DNA from 3 places in the Streptococcus lishijunsis genome. Region 2 is predicted to be linked to each of the others. Evidence: predicted binding sites of a transcription regulator. Region 2 holds the regulator's gene; each other region holds the start of a gene.

Region 1 (5,696 bases), on a different contig from region 2:
AGACAAGGAAGCTTTTCTTACTTCTGTTGATGAAGCTATTTTACAACAAGATATGGACTTGGTCAGTCGTTTACTCAAACACTCTAAAAAAGGAACAAAGCTAAAACCACGTGAGATAAAGGCAGAGCATATTCTAAAAACTTTGAGTAACTTATCAGGTATCCCTGTCGAGAAGATGACTCAAGCGGACAATAAGCGCTATCTGACTTTAGAAGCAGAACTCCACAAGCGTGTCATTGGTCAAGATGAGGCGGTGTCTAGCATCAGTCGTGCGATTCGTCGTAATCGCTCAGGTATTCGTACAGGTAAGCGTCCGATTGGTTCGTTTATGTTTTTAGGCCCTACTGGGGTTGGAAAGACAGAGCTTGCCAAAGCTTTGGCAGAGTTACTCTTTGATGATGAGTCAGCATTGATTCGCTTTGATATGTCGGAGTATATGGAAAAATTCGCGGCTAGCCGCCTTAATGGTGCTCCTCCAGGCTATGTTGGCTATGAAGAGGGAGGCGAATTGACTGAAAAAGTAAGAAACAAACCTTATAGCGTTCTTCTCTTTGATGAAGTCGAAAAAGCTCACCCTGACATTTTCAATGTCTTGTTGCAGGTCCTAGATGATGGCGTTTTGACGGACAGCCGTGGTCGTAAGGTTGATTTTTCAAACACCTTGATTATCATGACAAGTAATCTAGGGGCGACAGCACTACGTGATGAGAAAACGGTTGGATTTGGGACACAGGCGGTTCATACAGACTATAAAGCGATGAAATCGCGCATTTTAGAGGCAGTTAAGGAGACCTATCGTCCAGAGTTTATCAATCGTATTGATGAGCAGCTTGTCTTTCATAGTCTGACAGAGGACAATATGCGTGAGATTGTTAAAATCATGGTTAAACCACTCATTGCTACACTAGCTAAGCAAGATATTAATTTGAAAATTCAGCCATCGGCTCTTAAATTTTTAGCGAGCCAGGGGTATGATGTTGAGATGGGGGCTAGACCGTTACGTCGCACCTTACAGACAGAGCTTGAGGATAAGTTGGCAGAGTTATTGCTATCTGGAGAACTGTCAAGTCATCAGACCTTGAAAGTAGGTCTTAGTCGTAATCAGTTGACCTTTACAATTGTTTAATTTAAAAGGGACAAGGTTTTATCTAGCCTTGTCTTTTTTTGAGGTTAGCATTTTGTAAGCGTTTTTAATTTGTGCGTTTTCTCACTTATATTGGGAAAAAAATAACAAGAGCTCTTTTTTGACAATGCTTTAGGAAGATGATATTATACAAATTGAAAGCGCTATCTAAAATTATTATTTGAAAAGGAGTGAGAGATTTATGACAAAGAAATCAATCTCATCTCAAACGGGTATTATCATGTTTTATACCCTGTTGACTGCCTATATCACCTTTGCAGCAAGCTGGGTAGGAGGGTCCAACTTAGGTGCCGAAGTGGTTGCGACTTTCTTTGGTGATAAGGGTGTTGATCCTAGTATTTCGGAAATGGTCAATTATACCATTACTGTGGCGCGTGTGATTGCCAATTTCCTTGCAGCTATTGTGCTTGTTAAGTTTGGGATGCGTCATGCGGCACAAATTGCGATTGGGCTACTATGTTTTGCCTTGGTGGCTGCCTGGATGCCTAGTTATTGGTTTTATATTGTAGCACGTATGGTGATGGCTATTGGTGGCTCTATGGTCATGGTGTATATGAATCCCATTGTGGTTCGTTTTGTGTCTCCAGATAAGAAAATCGTGTATTCTTCTTTGATTACAGCGAGTTATAATATTGGAGCATTTCTTATTGCGATTGCCTTTGTTTTGTGGCCAGACTTGCTACGTTCTGACTGGCGTGTGACCTTATCATGTGTGGCTTTGGTAGCCATTTTGACCTTTATTATTTGGTTTGTTAAGGCGCAGGATTTTGAGACAGGTAGTCAAGCAAGTCGTCAAGAAGAGGCCTATTCTTACGCTCAAGCCCTTAAAGACCCATTTGTTTGGCGTTTTGCGATTGGCTTTAGTGCTTTTCTCATTCTTTATGTTATGTCGCTAAACAGTATTCCTGGTCAACTAGCCAAGGAATTTCCAGACTTTTTTGTCGCAGGTTATATGATCTGTGCAGTTTCAGGTGGTGGTATTTTAGGGACCCTTATTCGTTTGAAAGTACCTGTCAATCGTGAGCGCAAACCTTATTTATTACAATTGGGTATTGGCGCTTTGGTCATGATGATTGCAGGGGTCTATAGTATTGCGATTTTGCACTCAAGTTTGTTAGGTTACTTCTTCTTTTTCGTGACAGGTTTCCTCATTTTTTACCAATATGCGGTTTATCTCAATATCCCTCACGAACTGCCTAGCATGAATCCTCAAAAAGCGACGTTGATGTTTGGTATCATCTGGGGTATCACATACGGTCTCTACACGATTTTAAACTTTGCTTGGAGCTATATCTATGGTCACTTTGGCTATTGGGCGTCCAATATCTTCTATTTTGCTATCCCAGTCATCTATCTATTGATGGTGATGAGTTTACCAGAAACGTATCAGAAAAAAGAAGAGACCGTTTAGTGCCTACTAAATGCTTATCTTGTCATAGGATTAAGTGTTAGCTTTAGTATCGTCCCGCTATTAGCGGGGCGATTTTTTATAGTGATAAAACTAGTAACTAAAAATCACTTATAGCTTGAAAATAGTTTTAAACGTGTTAGACTTAAAAGGAGTAGTGATAAAGGGGAATGGGTATGGAAAAATTAGAAAAAAATGTTATTCCTCTCATCGAGTCGGTCTATGGTGAGCTGACGCCTGTTGAGAGGGAAGTGGCTGATTATTTTTTGGATGAGGTAGCGGACAGAGATTTTTCTGCAAGACATGTCTCAGAGCGCTTGCATGTATCTCTTCCTTCTTTGACACGTTTCGCTAAGAAATGTGGTTTTAGTGGCTATCGGCAATTTATTTACGCTTATCAAGAGTATGAACACGACAAGCCTATTTTAAATAGAACCTTGACCAAGCAAGTCTTGCAAGATTATGGTGAATTACTAAAAAAGACTTATTCTTTAATTGATGAAGCTCAGTTTTTACGTGTGGGTAAACTCTTAGATAGAGCTAAGCGGGTTTATATTTATGGTAAGGGTAGTTCGGGCTTGGTTGCTCAGGAGCTAAAATGGCGCTTTATGCGGCTAGGCATGATTTGTGAGGCGATGGTAGATGAGCATATGATAGGGATGAACCAGGTCTTGATAGATAGTAGTTGCTTAGTGATTGGTATTTCCTTGTCAGGAGAGACTAGTTGTGTTATTGAAGCTTTGAAAAAGGCCAAAAACTCACAAGCCAAGACAGTTTTATTGACAGCCAATAATAAAGAAAGCCTACGTGAGGTCTGCCATGAGTTGATTGCCGTAGCGATTAAGGACACATTATCACAGGGGAGAATGATTTCACCTCAGTTTCCTATGTTATTGTTGACTGATATTTTTTATGCTTATTATGTGGATTTAGATAAAGAAGCGCGTGACGCTATTTTTCAGAATACACTGTTGGCATTTGAAAGGGAGAGTTGATTGTTAGCCTATTAGAGATACTATTAGAAGTGGAAAATAGAAATGAACTTTTTTCTTGACTATTTTTGACCAAGTGATACAATAGAAACATAGATTAGCACTCTATAACAACGAGTGCTAAAAGAGATGATTTATGGAGGTATTTTTATGTTGAAACCATTAGGAGACCGTGTGGTCCTTCGTGTCAATGAGGAAAAAGAGCAAACAATCGGTGGTTTTGTTTTGGCAGGTGCTGGTGATGATAAGACAAAAACAGCAACTGTTGTTGCCGTTGGTGGTGGAACATTGACATTAAATGGTGATGTAGTTGCCCCTAGCGTAGCTGTTGGTGACACGGTCGTTTTTGAGGCTTACGCAGGTGTTGAGGTCAAAGACGGTGAAGAGACACTTGTCATCGTCCGCGAAGCTGAGATTTTGGCAATTCAAGCATAAGTAGAGATATCAAGTAAGTGAGGTAAGATTATGGCAAAAGATATTAAATTTTCAGCAGATGCCCGTACAGCAATGGTTCGTGGTGTTGATGTCTTAGCAGATACAGTCAAAGTAACTCTTGGTCCTAAAGGGCGTAACGTGGTTCTTGAAAAATCATTTGGTTCACCATTGATTACCAATGATGGTGTAACGATTGCAAAGGAAATCGAGTTGGAAGACCATTTTGAAAATATGGGTGCCAAATTGGTTTCAGAAGTAGCTTCTAAGACTAATGATATTGCTGGTGATGGAACGACCACAGCGACTGTTTTGACACAAGCTATCGTCCGTGAAGGGCTTAAAAATGTCACAGCAGGTGCTAACCCAATCGGTATTCGTCGTGGTATTGAGCTAGCTGTTTCAGCTGCTGTTTCAGAATTGAAAGCTATTGCGCAGCCTGTTTCTGGTAAGGAAGCCATCGCTCAAGTAGCTGCTGTGTCATCACGCTCTGAAAAAGTCGGTGAGTACATCAGTGAAGCTATGGAAAAAGTTGGTAATGACGGTGTGATTACTATCGAAGAATCTCGTGGTATGGAGACTGAGCTTGATGTTGTAGAGGGTATGCAGTTTGACCGTGGTTATTTGTCACAATACATGGTGACAGACAACGAAAAAATGGTTGCTGACCTTGAAAATCCATACATCCTTATCACAGATAAAAAAGTATCAAATATCCAAGAATTATTGCCACTATTAGAGGAAATCCTTAAGACAAACCGTCCGTTGTTGATTATTGCAGACGATGTGGATGGCGAAGCACTTCCAACACTTGTTCTCAATAAAATTCGTGGTACTTTCAATGTTGTAGCTGTTAAAGCTCCTGGTTTTGGTGACCGTCGTAAAGCGATGCTAGAAGATATTGCTATCTTGACAGGTGGTACTGTTATTACAGAAGACCTTGGTCTTGAGCTTAAAGATGCGACAATGGCAGTGCTAGGTCAAGCAGCTAAGGTTACAGTAGATAAAGATAGCACTGTGATTGTAGAAGGTGCTGGCGATACAGCAGCAATTAGCAATCGTATCAATCTGATCAAAGCACAAGTTGAGACAACGACATCTGACTTTGACCGTGAAAAATTACAAGAGCGTCTCGCAAAACTTTCTGGTGGTGTTGCTGTTGTTAAAGTGGGAGCAGCCACAGAAACAGAACTCAAAGAGATGAAACTACGTATCGAAGATGCTCTCAATGCGACACGTGCCGCTGTTGAAGAAGGTATCGTCGCTGGTGGTGGTACCGCTCTTGTCAATGTAATGGCTAAGGTAGCCTCTCTTGATTTGGATGGTGATGAAGCGACTGGTCGCAATATTGTCCTACGTGCTCTTGAAGAGCCTGTGCGTCAAATTGCCTACAATGCTGGTTATGAAGGTTCTGTTATCATTGATCGCTTGAAAAATAGTCAAGTAGGTACAGGCTTTAATGCTGCTAATGGTGAGTGGGTCGATATGGTCAAAGAAGGTATCATTGACCCTGTCAAAGTGACACGCTCTGCCCTTCAAAATGCTGCTTCTGTAGCCAGCCTTATCTTGACAACAGAAGCTGTTGTTGCAGATCAACCAGAACCAGCTGCACCAGCTATGCCTCCAATGGATCCCTCAATGATGGGTGGTATGATGTAGTTGTGTTCTTTAGACCTTGTTTACAAGGTCTTTTTTTGATGTCAACAGCATGTATCTATTG
Region 2 (5,696 bases):
GTGCTTCGTCGGCAGATTTTATCATGCGGGGAGGTCAAATTCCAGCACCTATTCACAGTTTCAAAAATTGATAATAATCCTAAAACCTTCTATTTATAGTAGAAGGTTTTTTCTTTGAATCTGTGTAGCACTTTTCTATCAAAGCGCTTTATAATTTGCTATAATAGAAGAAAAATCGTGGGAGGTAAGTAATGACTGAGACACGTTTGTACATTGCTCGTCATGGCAAGACTATGTTTAATACCATAGGTCGTGCGCAAGGTTGGAGTGATACTCCTTTGACAGCAGAAGGAGAAAAGGGTATTCGTGAGCTAGGTATAGGTTTAAAAGAGGCCGCTATTTCATTTAAAGAGGCTTTCTCAAGTGATAGTGGTCGTACCTTACAAACTATGGCTATTATTTTAAAAGAGTGTCAGCAAGAGTTTATCCCTTATACACGTGATAAACGCATTCGTGAATGGTGCTTTGGTAGCTTAGATGGTGCTTATGATGGTGAATTATTCGATGGGATTTTGCCACGTGTCTTTCAAAAAGATATGAGTAGCTTGACGCCAGAAGAATTAGCCAATGGGATTTTGCAAGTGGATACAGCAGGTTGGGCTGAGCCTTGGGAAACTTTAAAAAATCGGATTTGGCAAGGATTTGTGTCTATTGGGGAGACAATAGCTCAAAACGGTGGTGGTAATGCCATTGTTGTTAGCCATGGGATGACGATTGCTACCTTATTGTGGTTGATTGACCCCAATGTACCAAGGCAGTTGGAGTTAGATAATGGTAGTATCTCAGTCTTAGTCTATAAGGATGGACAATTTAGCATTGAGGCAATTGGGGATATGAGCTATCGCCAGAAAGGACGAATATTGATGGAAAAAGGTGGGTATGAACTCTAAAATTCGTAAAGGACTGTTAGGCTTAGCGGTTGTTCTTGTCTTTATATGGGGATTGTTTAGTTTATGGACGAGTCGTCAAAAAAACACTAATAAAACACAGGCTTCTGAAGCGACCAGTCAAACTAGTCACAGCTCATCTCGTCAGACCTCAGCCTTACCAAATGTATCAACAGATGATTGGGAGTTGGTATTGGTCAATCGTGATCATGTGACAGCTGAGATGAACCCTGAGGTAGTAGAGGTGTCTGGTATTTTGGTGGATGCACGTATTGCAGAAAATGTGGCTGCTTTTCTAGCGGCAGCTCAAACTATTGATGCCAGTGAACATTTGATCTCTGGCTATCGTAGTGTCGCTTATCAAGAGGCTTTATTTAATAGCTATCTTGCTCAGGAAATGGCTGCTAATCCTACGCTTAGTGAGGCAGAAGCTAAGGAGCTTGTACAGACTTATTCTCAGCCAGCTGGTGCGAGTGAACATCAAACGGGTTTGGCCATTGATATGAGCACAGTTGATCTGCTTAATCAAAGCGATCCGTCTGTTGCAAAACAAGTACAAGCACTAGCACCAGAATATGGTTTTGTTCTTCGCTTTCCAAAAGGAAAATCAGACAGCACAGGTGTTGATTATGAGGACTGGCATTATCGTTATGTTGGGAAGGTATCTGCTAAGTATATGACAGAGCATCAATTGACCTTGGAAGAGTATGTGGCATTATTGGAGGAGCGAGATGCGTAAGCGATGTTCATTATCACAAGTAGTGTGGCTTGCTCTGCTATTTGCTGGCATGATTCTCCTGCCTTTGGGCGTGAATCATAAGGGCTTATCTGCCAAGACAAAGCTTGCCGCAAGTCAGTCAAAAGCAGCTTTTATCAAACAAATAGGACCTGAGGTTCAGGAAGTGGCAAAGGCTTATGGGGTCAATCCTTCTATTATTATCGCACAAGCTAGCTTGGAGTCAGACTTTGGGAAGACGCTTTTAGCTAGTCGATACCACAATCTTTTTGCGACTAAGGCAGAAAAAGGAGATGCTATTATCAGACTTCGTGATAGCAATAATCAGATGATAGCTTATGCCCATTATCCTTCTACGGCAGCATCTGTAGAAGCGTATTTATCTCAGCTAAAAGCTGGTGCTATTGGTGATGATAAGACTTATGAGCTTTTTGTAGGGACAAAAAATGATAAACAACTGGCTAAGTCGTTAGAAACAACAGGATTTAGTGCGGATAGTCAGTATGCCAAAGCTTTGCTTGATATTATCAATCGTTATCATTTAGCTCAATATAATAGATAATTAGCACTCTAAAAAAAGAGTGCTAATTTTTTGCTGTTTTTCTCTTGACAATATTTGGAAATAAGATATAATAGAAACATAGATTAGCAGTCTATCGTTTAGAGTGCTAATTATAGAAAGGGTGGCTGAGATGATTACGAAACGTCAAAATGATATTTTGAATTTGATTATCGAGATGTTCACTCAAACTCATGAGCCTGTCGGCTCGAAAACCTTGAAGACCTCGATTGACTCGAGTAGTGCCACAATTCGTAATGATATGGCTAAGCTGGAAAAGTTAGGCTTGTTGGAAAAAGCTCATACGTCTAGTGGTCGTATGCCTAGTGCAGCTGGTTTTAAATATTTTGTCGAACATTCTCTTAGTAGTGAGAGTGTCGATGAGATGGATGTTTATCAGGTGATTAAAGCTTTTGACTTTGAAGCCTATAAGCTAGAGGATATCCTGAGAGAAGCGAGTAAACTCTTACATGAGTTAACAGGTTACACCGCAGTTGCTTTGGATGTGGAGCCGACGCATCAACGATTGAGTGGTTTTGATATCGTACAGTTAAGTAGCCACGATGCTTTAGCTGTCATGACTTTGGATGATTCTAAGTCCTTAACCACTCAATTTGCGATTCCAAAGAGCTTTTTGGCGCGTGACTTGAAGACCTTATCTAAAATGGTAAGAGAGCGCTTGGTAGGAAGCTCTGCTATGGAGATTCACTATAAGCTTCGAACAGAGATTCCTCAGATTATCAAGCATTATTTCAAGACGATGGACGCTATCTTAGAATTGATGGATTATTTGTTTAAACCCTTATTTGATGAGACCGTTTTTGTGTCTGGTAAGGTGGCTTCGCTAGATTACGCGACGCTAAATACCTATCAATTTTTAGATGATAAGCAGGCAGTAGCGCTTGCTCTTCGTGAAGGTTTGTCAGATGAGCAGGTGTTGAGTGTTCAGATTGCAGAAAGTAGTGTTCCTGCTTTTGAGCATGTCAGTGTTTTGAGTCGTCAATTTGTTATTCCCTATCGTGGTATAGGTGTGCTTAGCTTGGTGGGACCAGTGACGATGGATTATAAGCGAGCTGTTAGCCTGCTCAATATTATTAGCCGAGTATTAGTGGCAAAATTAACCGATTATTACCGCTATCTCAATAGCAATCATTATGAAGTGCATTGAGTAGTGTCAAAGATTAAGCTAGTCTTTAGAGGAGGTGCTCTAGTGGCAGAAGAAACAAAAGAAGAATTAAATCAAGAAACAGAAGAATTGATAGAAGAAAATGAGGACCAAGTCAATGAAGAAGTGGTTGAGGAGGACCTTCCTAAAAAAACAGATTTAGAGTTGGCACAGGAAAAAGCGGAAGCTTTTGAAAACAAATATCTGCGTGCTCATGCTGAGATGCAAAATATTCAACGCCGTGCCAACGAAGAACGTCAGCAACTCCAAAAATATCGTTCACAAGATTTGGCAAAAGCTATTTTACCAAGTCTAGATAATTTAGAGCGTGCTCTTCAAGTTGACGGTTTGACAGATGATGTCAAAAAAGGTCTTGAAATGGTTCAAGAGAGTCTTGTAAAAGCGCTCAACGAAGAAGGTGTGACAGAAGTCCCAGTAGAGCAATTTGACCATAATCTTCATATGGCGGTACAAACACTACCAGCAGATGAAGAGCATCCTGCTGATAGCATTGCACAAGTGCTTCAAAAAGGTTATACCTTACATGAGCGTTTGCTACGTCCAGCGATGGTTGTCGTGTATAACTAAGCTCTCGACCTCCCAAGTCGTAAAACTAGGCAGTAAGTCAGCAATCATGGATGAAGCTGACATAGCCCTGCAACGTTGTTATAAGAGTTGCAGTAGAAATGATCGAAAAAGTAATAAAAAGAGGTATTTATAATGAGTAAAATTATTGGTATTGACTTAGGTACAACAAACTCTGCTGTTGCTGTTCTTGAAGGAACAGAAAGCAAAATTATTGCTAACCCAGAAGGTAATCGTACAACACCGTCTGTAGTATCATTCAAAAACGGTGAAATTATCGTTGGTGATGCGGCTAAACGTCAAGCCGTAACAAACCCAGATACAATTATCTCTATCAAATCAAAAATGGGAACATCTGAAAAAGTATCTGCTAATGGTAAAGAATACACACCACAAGAAATTTCAGCTATGATTCTTCAATACCTTAAAGGTTATGCTGAGGAATATCTTGGTGAAAAAGTCGAAAAAGCTGTTATCACTGTACCAGCTTACTTCAATGACGCTCAACGTCAAGCGACTAAAGATGCAGGTAAAATTGCAGGTCTTGAGGTAGAACGTATCGTCAACGAACCAACAGCAGCAGCGCTTGCTTATGGTCTTGATAAAACAGATAAAGATGAAAAAATCTTGGTGTTTGACCTTGGTGGTGGTACTTTTGACGTTTCGATTCTAGAACTCGGTGATGGTGTCTTTGATGTATTGGCAACTGCTGGGGATAACAAACTTGGTGGTGATGATTTTGACCAAAAAATCATGGATTGGTTGATTGCTGAATTCAAGAAAGAAAATGGTATTGACTTGTCTAATGATAAGATGGCACTTCAACGTCTTAAAGATGCAGCTGAAAAAGCGAAGAAAGACCTCTCAGGTGTGACTTCTACACAAATCAGCTTACCATTTATCACAGCTGGCGATGCTGGTCCACTTCACCTTGAAATGACTCTTTCTCGTGCCAAATTTGACGATTTGACAAGCGATCTTGTAGAGCGTACTAAGACACCAGTTCGTCAAGCGCTATCTGATGCTGGTTTGTCTATCTCTGACATTGACGAAGTTATCCTTGTTGGTGGTTCTACACGTATCCCAGCGGTTGTTGAAGCTGTTAAAGCAGAAACTGGTAAAGAACCAAACAAATCTGTAAACCCTGATGAGGTAGTGGCTATGGGTGCTGCTATCCAAGGTGGTGTGATTACGGGTGATGTTAAAGACGTGGTTCTTCTTGATGTTACACCATTGTCACTTGGTATTGAAACAATGGGTGGTGTCTTTACAAAACTTATTGACAGAAATACGACTATCCCAACCTCTAAATCACAAGTCTTCTCAACAGCAGCAGATAACCAACCAGCTGTTGATATCCACGTTCTTCAAGGTGAACGCCCAATGGCAGCAGACAATAAAACGCTTGGACGTTTCCAATTAGCAGATATCCCAGCTGCACCTCGTGGTGTGCCACAAATCGAAGTGACATTTGATATTGATAAAAATGGTATCGTATCTGTAAAAGCCAAAGACCTTGGTACACAAAAAGAACAAACCATCGTTATCCAATCTAACTCAGGTCTTACTGACGAAGAAATTGATAAGATGATGAAAGATGCTGAAGCTAACGCTGAAGCAGATAAGAAACGTAAAGAAGAAGTTGACCTTAAAAACGAAGTTGACCAAGCCATCTTTGCTACTGAAAAGACCATCAAAGAAACTGAAGGTAAAGGCTTTGATGCTGAGCGTGATGCGGCTCAAGCAGCTCTTGATGAGCTCAAG
Region 3 (5,696 bases), on a different contig from region 2:
CACCAGAAGGAACGAAACCTAGAAAAGTCCTCATCGCTAAAGAAGAGTAGTACAATATTGTCATAAAAGTGAGACTTTATCTTTTAATCACACCTAAAATGTGATAAAATAAACAAGTAAATAAAAAAAGAAGAGGTATGTGAAATGTCACGTAAACCATTTATCGCTGGTAACTGGAAAATGAATAAAAACCCACAAGAAGCTCAAGCTTTTGTGGAAGCTATTGCTGGCAAATTACCATCAGAAGACCTTGTTGAAGCAGCTATCGCAGCACCAGCTGTTGATTTGAATGCTCTCCTTTGGTTTGCTAAAGACTCATCTCTTAAAGTTGCGGCGCAAAACTGCTACTTTGAAGATGCAGGTGCCTTTACAGGTGAAACAAGCCCTAAAGTATTAAATGAAATGGGTGTGGATTATGTTGTGATCGGTCACTCAGAGCGTCGTGACTACTTCCACGAAACAGACGAAGATATCAACAAAAAAGCAAAAGCTATTTTTGCAAATGGTATGCTTCCAATTATCTGTTGTGGTGAGTCTCTTGAGACATACGAAGCAGGTCAAGCGGCTGAGTTTGTTGGACGCCAAGTATCAGCAGCGCTTGCTGGTTTGACTGCAGAACAAGTAGCATCAGCTGTTATCGCTTATGAGCCAATCTGGGCTATCGGTACTGGTAAATCAGCAACTCAAGACGATGCACAACACATGTGTAAAACAGTCCGTGACGTTGTTGCAGCAGACTTTGGTCAAGAAGTAGCTGATAAAGTCCGTATCCAATACGGTGGTTCTGTGAAACCTGAAAACGTAGCAGAATACATGGCTTGTCCAGATGTTGACGGAGCGCTTGTCGGTGGAGCATCACTTGAAGCTGACAGCTTCTTAGCACTTCTTGATTTTGTCAAATAATATCATTATCGAAAGCCTGCGTAAGTGGGCTTTTGATTTGCTCAAAAAAAGCTACCCTTGAGGTAGCTTTTTAAATTTTAGCTGGAATTGAGATTTCAATCAAATTACTAGTATGCAAGGTTTGGATTTTATCGAGATGAGCGATACTGTGGTCAATTTTTCGCTTAAGGAAAAATTCACGAATAGCTTCGAGTTCTTCATCCTTGATGGCACGGTACTTGTTTGAAATCAAAATTTCGTAATGGTAAGGCGCTTGGGTAAAAACAACATCCGTATTACCCGCTGAGTAAGTTTCGACCAAGGTGGCATCGGTATTGCGCAATTGCCCTTGTACCAACTCACCGTGGCTACTTGTGGTGTTGATAAGCCTCATAATTGACCTCCTAATATTATACTTTCTTATATTATAGCATTTATTAGGAGGAAAAGCTTAAATATTGAGGTTCTAATGGTGATTTTTTTCCCAAGCTTCAACACCAAAGCGATGACTTCCCCTTTTTAGGTGTTTTTTGGCTTCATTAAGAGAAAACCAAGCGATATGGTTAAAGTCCTCAAGTGGTTTACCTTCGATATGATAGTTGGTCACTTCATAGAGATAAGCGGGGTTGTAAAAGTAAGTATCACGATGGCTAGAGTAGAAGTACTCATCAGCCTGACCGTAGTAGTAGCCAATCGTTGCGCTAAATCCTAGCTCTTCTAACAATTCACGCTCAAGAGCTGTCATATGGCTCTCACCTGCCTCTATCTCGCCCCCAGGTAAAAACCAAGAACCGTTGGGAGCTTGCACCAGTATAATTTCACTCTTGTCGTGATTAGGGATGATAGCATAGACACCGTGACGTGTGACGTAGTGAGTGTCTTCCTTTTTCTGACCAAATGTCGCAATAGCCATTTTATCTCCTCCTTGTAGGCTTGATTAGTGCTATTATACTAAAAAAAAGCCTAAATTTCTGCAATCTTGCTTTGGTGATGAAAAAAAAGAAAGGATTGCCCTTTCTTTTAGTGTTCTTCTTGGTTGACTTCTACCTCTTGTAATTTGTTAGCTTTGATGTAGATGTCCCCTTTACTATTGAGGACAGCTTTGAGGTCTTTGTCTTGTGGATGTTCAAGATAAAAGTCTGTGATAGCGTCTTCGATATGATCTTGTATCGTACGACGTAGTGGTCTAGCGCCCATTTTAGGGTCATAGCCCAAGTCAACTAATTTTTCTTTGACTTTATCAGTGACATCTAGGTGGATGCCATTAACGGCTAGACGATTGTTGACAGACTCTAACATCAAGTCAACGATAAGGAGGAGATTATCCTTGCTAAGTGGTTTGAATTCGATGATACCATCAAAACGGTTCATAAATTCTGGGCTAAAGAAGTTCCCTAATTCGCCAAGAACAGAGTTTGTCCGTCCCTCTCTTGCAGCACCAAACCCAACACTAGCTTCTGTTTTGCCAGTTCCAGCATTTGAGGTCATGATGATAATGGTATCTTTAAAGCTGACAGTACGCCCTTGTCCATCTGTCAAGCGTCCATCATCAAGGACTTGAAGAAACATATGCATGACATCAGGATGAGCTTTTTCTACCTCATCAAGTAGGATAAGAGAATAAGGATTGCGACGGACTTTTTCGGTTAATTGTCCAGCTTCATCATAGCCAACATAGCCTGGAGGAGCTCCGACTAGTTTTGAGACAGCGTGTTTTTCCATGTATTCACTCATATCAAAGCGGATCATGCTGTCACTAGAGCCAAAGAGTTCGATAGCCAGTTGCTTAGATAATTCTGTTTTTCCGACACCAGTTGGTCCGACAAAGAGAAATGAACCGATTGGGCGATTAGGGCTTCCTAATCCCACACGGTTACGACGAATGGCTTTAGCAATTTTATCGACAGCTTCGTCTTGCCCAATGACGTGCTTTTTGAGGTCACTCGCTAAGTGGATAAGCTGTGATTGTTCTTTTTCTTTGAGATCACCGACAGGGATATGCGTTTTTTCTTCGATGATATGCTCGATAGTCTTTTCAGTAATGATAGGTGTATCTTGGTCATCGATTTTTTGTTGTTGCATTTCCTTGTATTTAGCAATCTGGTCGCGGAAATAAGCAGCGCGTTCAAAATCTTCATCACGTGTAGCTTGAGCTTTGAGATTTTCAGCTTCAATGAGACGCTTGTCAATCTCTTTAGGATCTACAAAATTCAGAGTGAGGTTCATCTTAGAGCCTGCTTCATCGAGTAGGTCAATTGCCTTATCTGGTAAGAAGCGGTCTTGGATATAGCGATTAGATAAGACAGCAGAGGCTTCAATGGCATCGTCACTATATTTGACGTGATGATAGTCTTCGTATTTTTTTTGAATCCCTTTTAAAATAGTGATGGTCTCTTCGACACTAGGTTCGTCAACTTTAACAGGTTGCATACGGCGCTCAAGAGCAGCATCTTTTTCGATAATGCGGTATTCATTTAGCGTTGTTGCCCCTACTAACTGCAACTCTCCGCGCGCTAGAGCTGGTTTTAAGATGTTACCAGCATCCATATTGCCATCCCCAGCAGAGCCTGCTCCTACGATTTCATGGATTTCGTCAATAAAGAGGATAACGTCTTGACGCTCTCTAATTTCTTCCATGAGTTTTTGCATACGCTCTTCAAATTGTCCGCGAATGCCAGTTCCTTGTACGAGACTGACCACATCTAGTCTAATGACTTGCTTGGCTTGGAGTTTTTGAGGGACATCCCCGTCAACAATTTTTTGGGCGAGACCTTCAACAACAGCGGTCTTACCAACACCAGGCTCTCCGATGAGGACAGGATTATTTTTGGTTCTGCGGTTTAGAATTTCGATGACACGGACAATCTCACTGTCACGTCCAATGACAGGATCAATATCCCCGCGGCGTGCCATATCTGTAATGTTGATACCAAATTCCTCAAGGAGACCAGGTTCTTGTTGAGGCGCTTTAGGTTGATTAGGACGGCGATTGTTGCCACCTCCAGAATTTCCTCCTGCTTGTGTTGGTGGTGTGTTTGGCAAATCTTGACCACCAAAGGCACGAAAGTTATTTAAATCACCAAAGAAATCATCAAAAAGTGGATTAAAGTTATTAGTGTTTTGCTGATTTGTTGCTTTAGGTGTCAAGCCAGACAAGAGGCTGTTATTAGGGTCTGTCTTAATAATTTGATAACAATTTTGACAGAGGTCAACCTGTTTTTGTTGACCGTTGATATTAGTGTAGAGATGAATAGTTGCTTCGTTAAGATTACAATTTTGACAGAGCATAGATTACCCCCTTCTTCTTAATCAATCTGCTATGCTAAGCGTTAAGGCTATTAGCACCAAGTTAGTATTGATTAGTCAAACTTGGTCAAACTTTATAGTTCTATTATAGCACGCACTTTTTAGAATGCAAGAAAAAAGATTAGTTTTTAGCACTCTTTGTCTTAAAGTGCTAAAAAGAATAGAATAGTTGGAAATGAATAAATATAGAATTTAAAATGTATAAAAGCAACTATTTGTTAGGCTTGGCGATTTGTGATGGTCGTAAAGTCTTGTTGTGATTGTCATTATTATCTTAAAATCGTCAGCTTATCTCATCAATCAAGAGTTTTTCTTGTCCTAGAGCCCTATTTTATGGTAAAATAAAGTGACATTAAAAACTAAGAGGAGAATTAACATGGAATCACATTTGGTGAGAATCATCAATCGTTTGGAATTGATGGCGACAGATGGTGGTAATCTTAAACGCAACTTTGAACGTGAGGGCGTTGTTGTCGCAGAGGTCGGCTTTAGCAACGATGCAGAAAATGGTCCTGTCTTTACCTTGCGCGATGTCAATGCTCGTGAAGTTTATCAATTTGATAGCATTGACTTGATTGCGATGGAAATTTACGATTTGCTCTATTAAGAAAAATCCAAGTTTTCTTGGATTTTTTTGTTTTCAAAAGGCTACTAAGTAAAAATGAATAAAGGTTGTATCTTTATTCAATATATGGTATAATCAATAAATCATTTAGCTTTAGGGGGATAAGAGTAGTGGATTTTTCATTTTTGCCACAGTACTTAGCTTATTTTAATTATGGTGTCTTAGTCACCATTATGATTTCGATTTGTGTGGTCTTTTTTGGGAGTATTATCGGTGTTTTAGTGGCTTTGATTAAGCGTGGGCATCTGGTGATTATGGGGCATGAAGTCCGTTTCTTTAAGTGGTTGGTTAGTGCTTATGTCTGGATTTTTCGTGGGACACCGATGCTGGTGCAAATTGCTATAGCCTTTGCATGGATGAGCTTTTTTAATGGCATGCCAACGGTTGGTTTTGGTGTTATTGATATGGATTTTTCACGGATTATGCCAGGGATTGTCATCTTGTCTTTAAATAGTGGTGCTTATATCTCTGAGATTGTTCGTGCGGGTATTGAAGCTGTGCCAAAAGGTCAGCTAGAAGCGGCTTATTCGTTAGGGATTCGTCCAACTAAAGCTATGCGCTATGTGATTTTACCACAAGCATTTAAAAACATCTTGCCAGCTTTAGGTAATGAATTTATTACGATTGTTAAGGACAGCTCACTTCTTCAAACCATTGGGATTATGGAGTTGTGGGGAGGCGCGACAACCATTCAAGCCAAAACCTATATTCCCTTGACACCTTACTTATTTGCTGCTTTTTATTACCTCGTGGTGACAACGGTTTTATCAGCTTTACTTAAATGGATGGAAAATCATCTTGGAAAAGGAGAACAACACTAATGACAGAGACAATTATCTCGATTAAGGGACTGCATAAGTCATTTGGGAAAAATCATATTTTA

What was found. The regulator HrcA, encoded in region 2, represses chaperone genes, less so after heat shock. The targets are predictions, from matches to a motif close to TTAGCACTCNNNNNNNNNGAGTGCTAA.
Region 1: a site for HrcA is predicted at 3,642-3,668, ahead of groES (co-chaperone GroES). Genes of this name have one in related genera too.
Region 3: a site for HrcA is predicted at 4,317-4,343, ahead of ACLN19_RS07565 (ATP-dependent Clp protease ATP-binding subunit). Genes of this name have one in related genera too.

Annotation. Positions count from the first base shown of each region.
Region 1 covers NZ_JBLBUC010000029.1:4,408-10,103, reverse strand. Annotated here, with positions in the region: gene ACLN19_RS08415 (ATP-dependent Clp protease ATP-binding subunit) at 1-1,126, shown strand, start outside; gene ACLN19_RS08410 (MFS transporter) at 1,326-2,555, shown strand; gene ACLN19_RS08405 (MurR/RpiR family transcriptional regulator) at 2,729-3,547, shown strand; gene groES (co-chaperone GroES) at 3,695-3,979, shown strand; gene groL (chaperonin GroEL) at 4,010-5,635, shown strand.
Region 2 covers NZ_JBLBUC010000017.1:1,764-7,459, forward strand. Annotated here, with positions in the region: gene ACLN19_RS07005 (PFL family protein) at 1-71, shown strand, start outside; gene ACLN19_RS07010 (histidine phosphatase family protein) at 192-890, shown strand; gene ACLN19_RS07015 (M15 family metallopeptidase) at 880-1,626, shown strand; gene ACLN19_RS07020 (glycoside hydrolase family 73 protein) at 1,619-2,185, shown strand; gene hrcA (heat-inducible transcriptional repressor HrcA) at 2,316-3,350, shown strand; gene grpE (nucleotide exchange factor GrpE) at 3,393-3,935, shown strand; gene dnaK (molecular chaperone DnaK) at 4,068-5,696, shown strand, end outside.
Region 3 covers NZ_JBLBUC010000020.1:20,047-25,742, forward strand. Annotated here, with positions in the region: gene ACLN19_RS07545 (FtsK/SpoIIIE family DNA translocase) at 1-50, shown strand, start outside; gene tpiA (triose-phosphate isomerase) at 145-903, shown strand; gene ACLN19_RS07555 (DUF1827 family protein) at 974-1,276, opposite strand; gene ACLN19_RS07560 (NUDIX domain-containing protein) at 1,349-1,795, opposite strand; gene ACLN19_RS07565 (ATP-dependent Clp protease ATP-binding subunit) at 1,903-4,170, opposite strand; gene ACLN19_RS07570 (DUF1797 family protein) at 4,565-4,795, shown strand; gene ACLN19_RS07575 (amino acid ABC transporter permease) at 4,924-5,634, shown strand; gene ACLN19_RS07580 (amino acid ABC transporter ATP-binding protein) at 5,634-5,696, shown strand, end outside.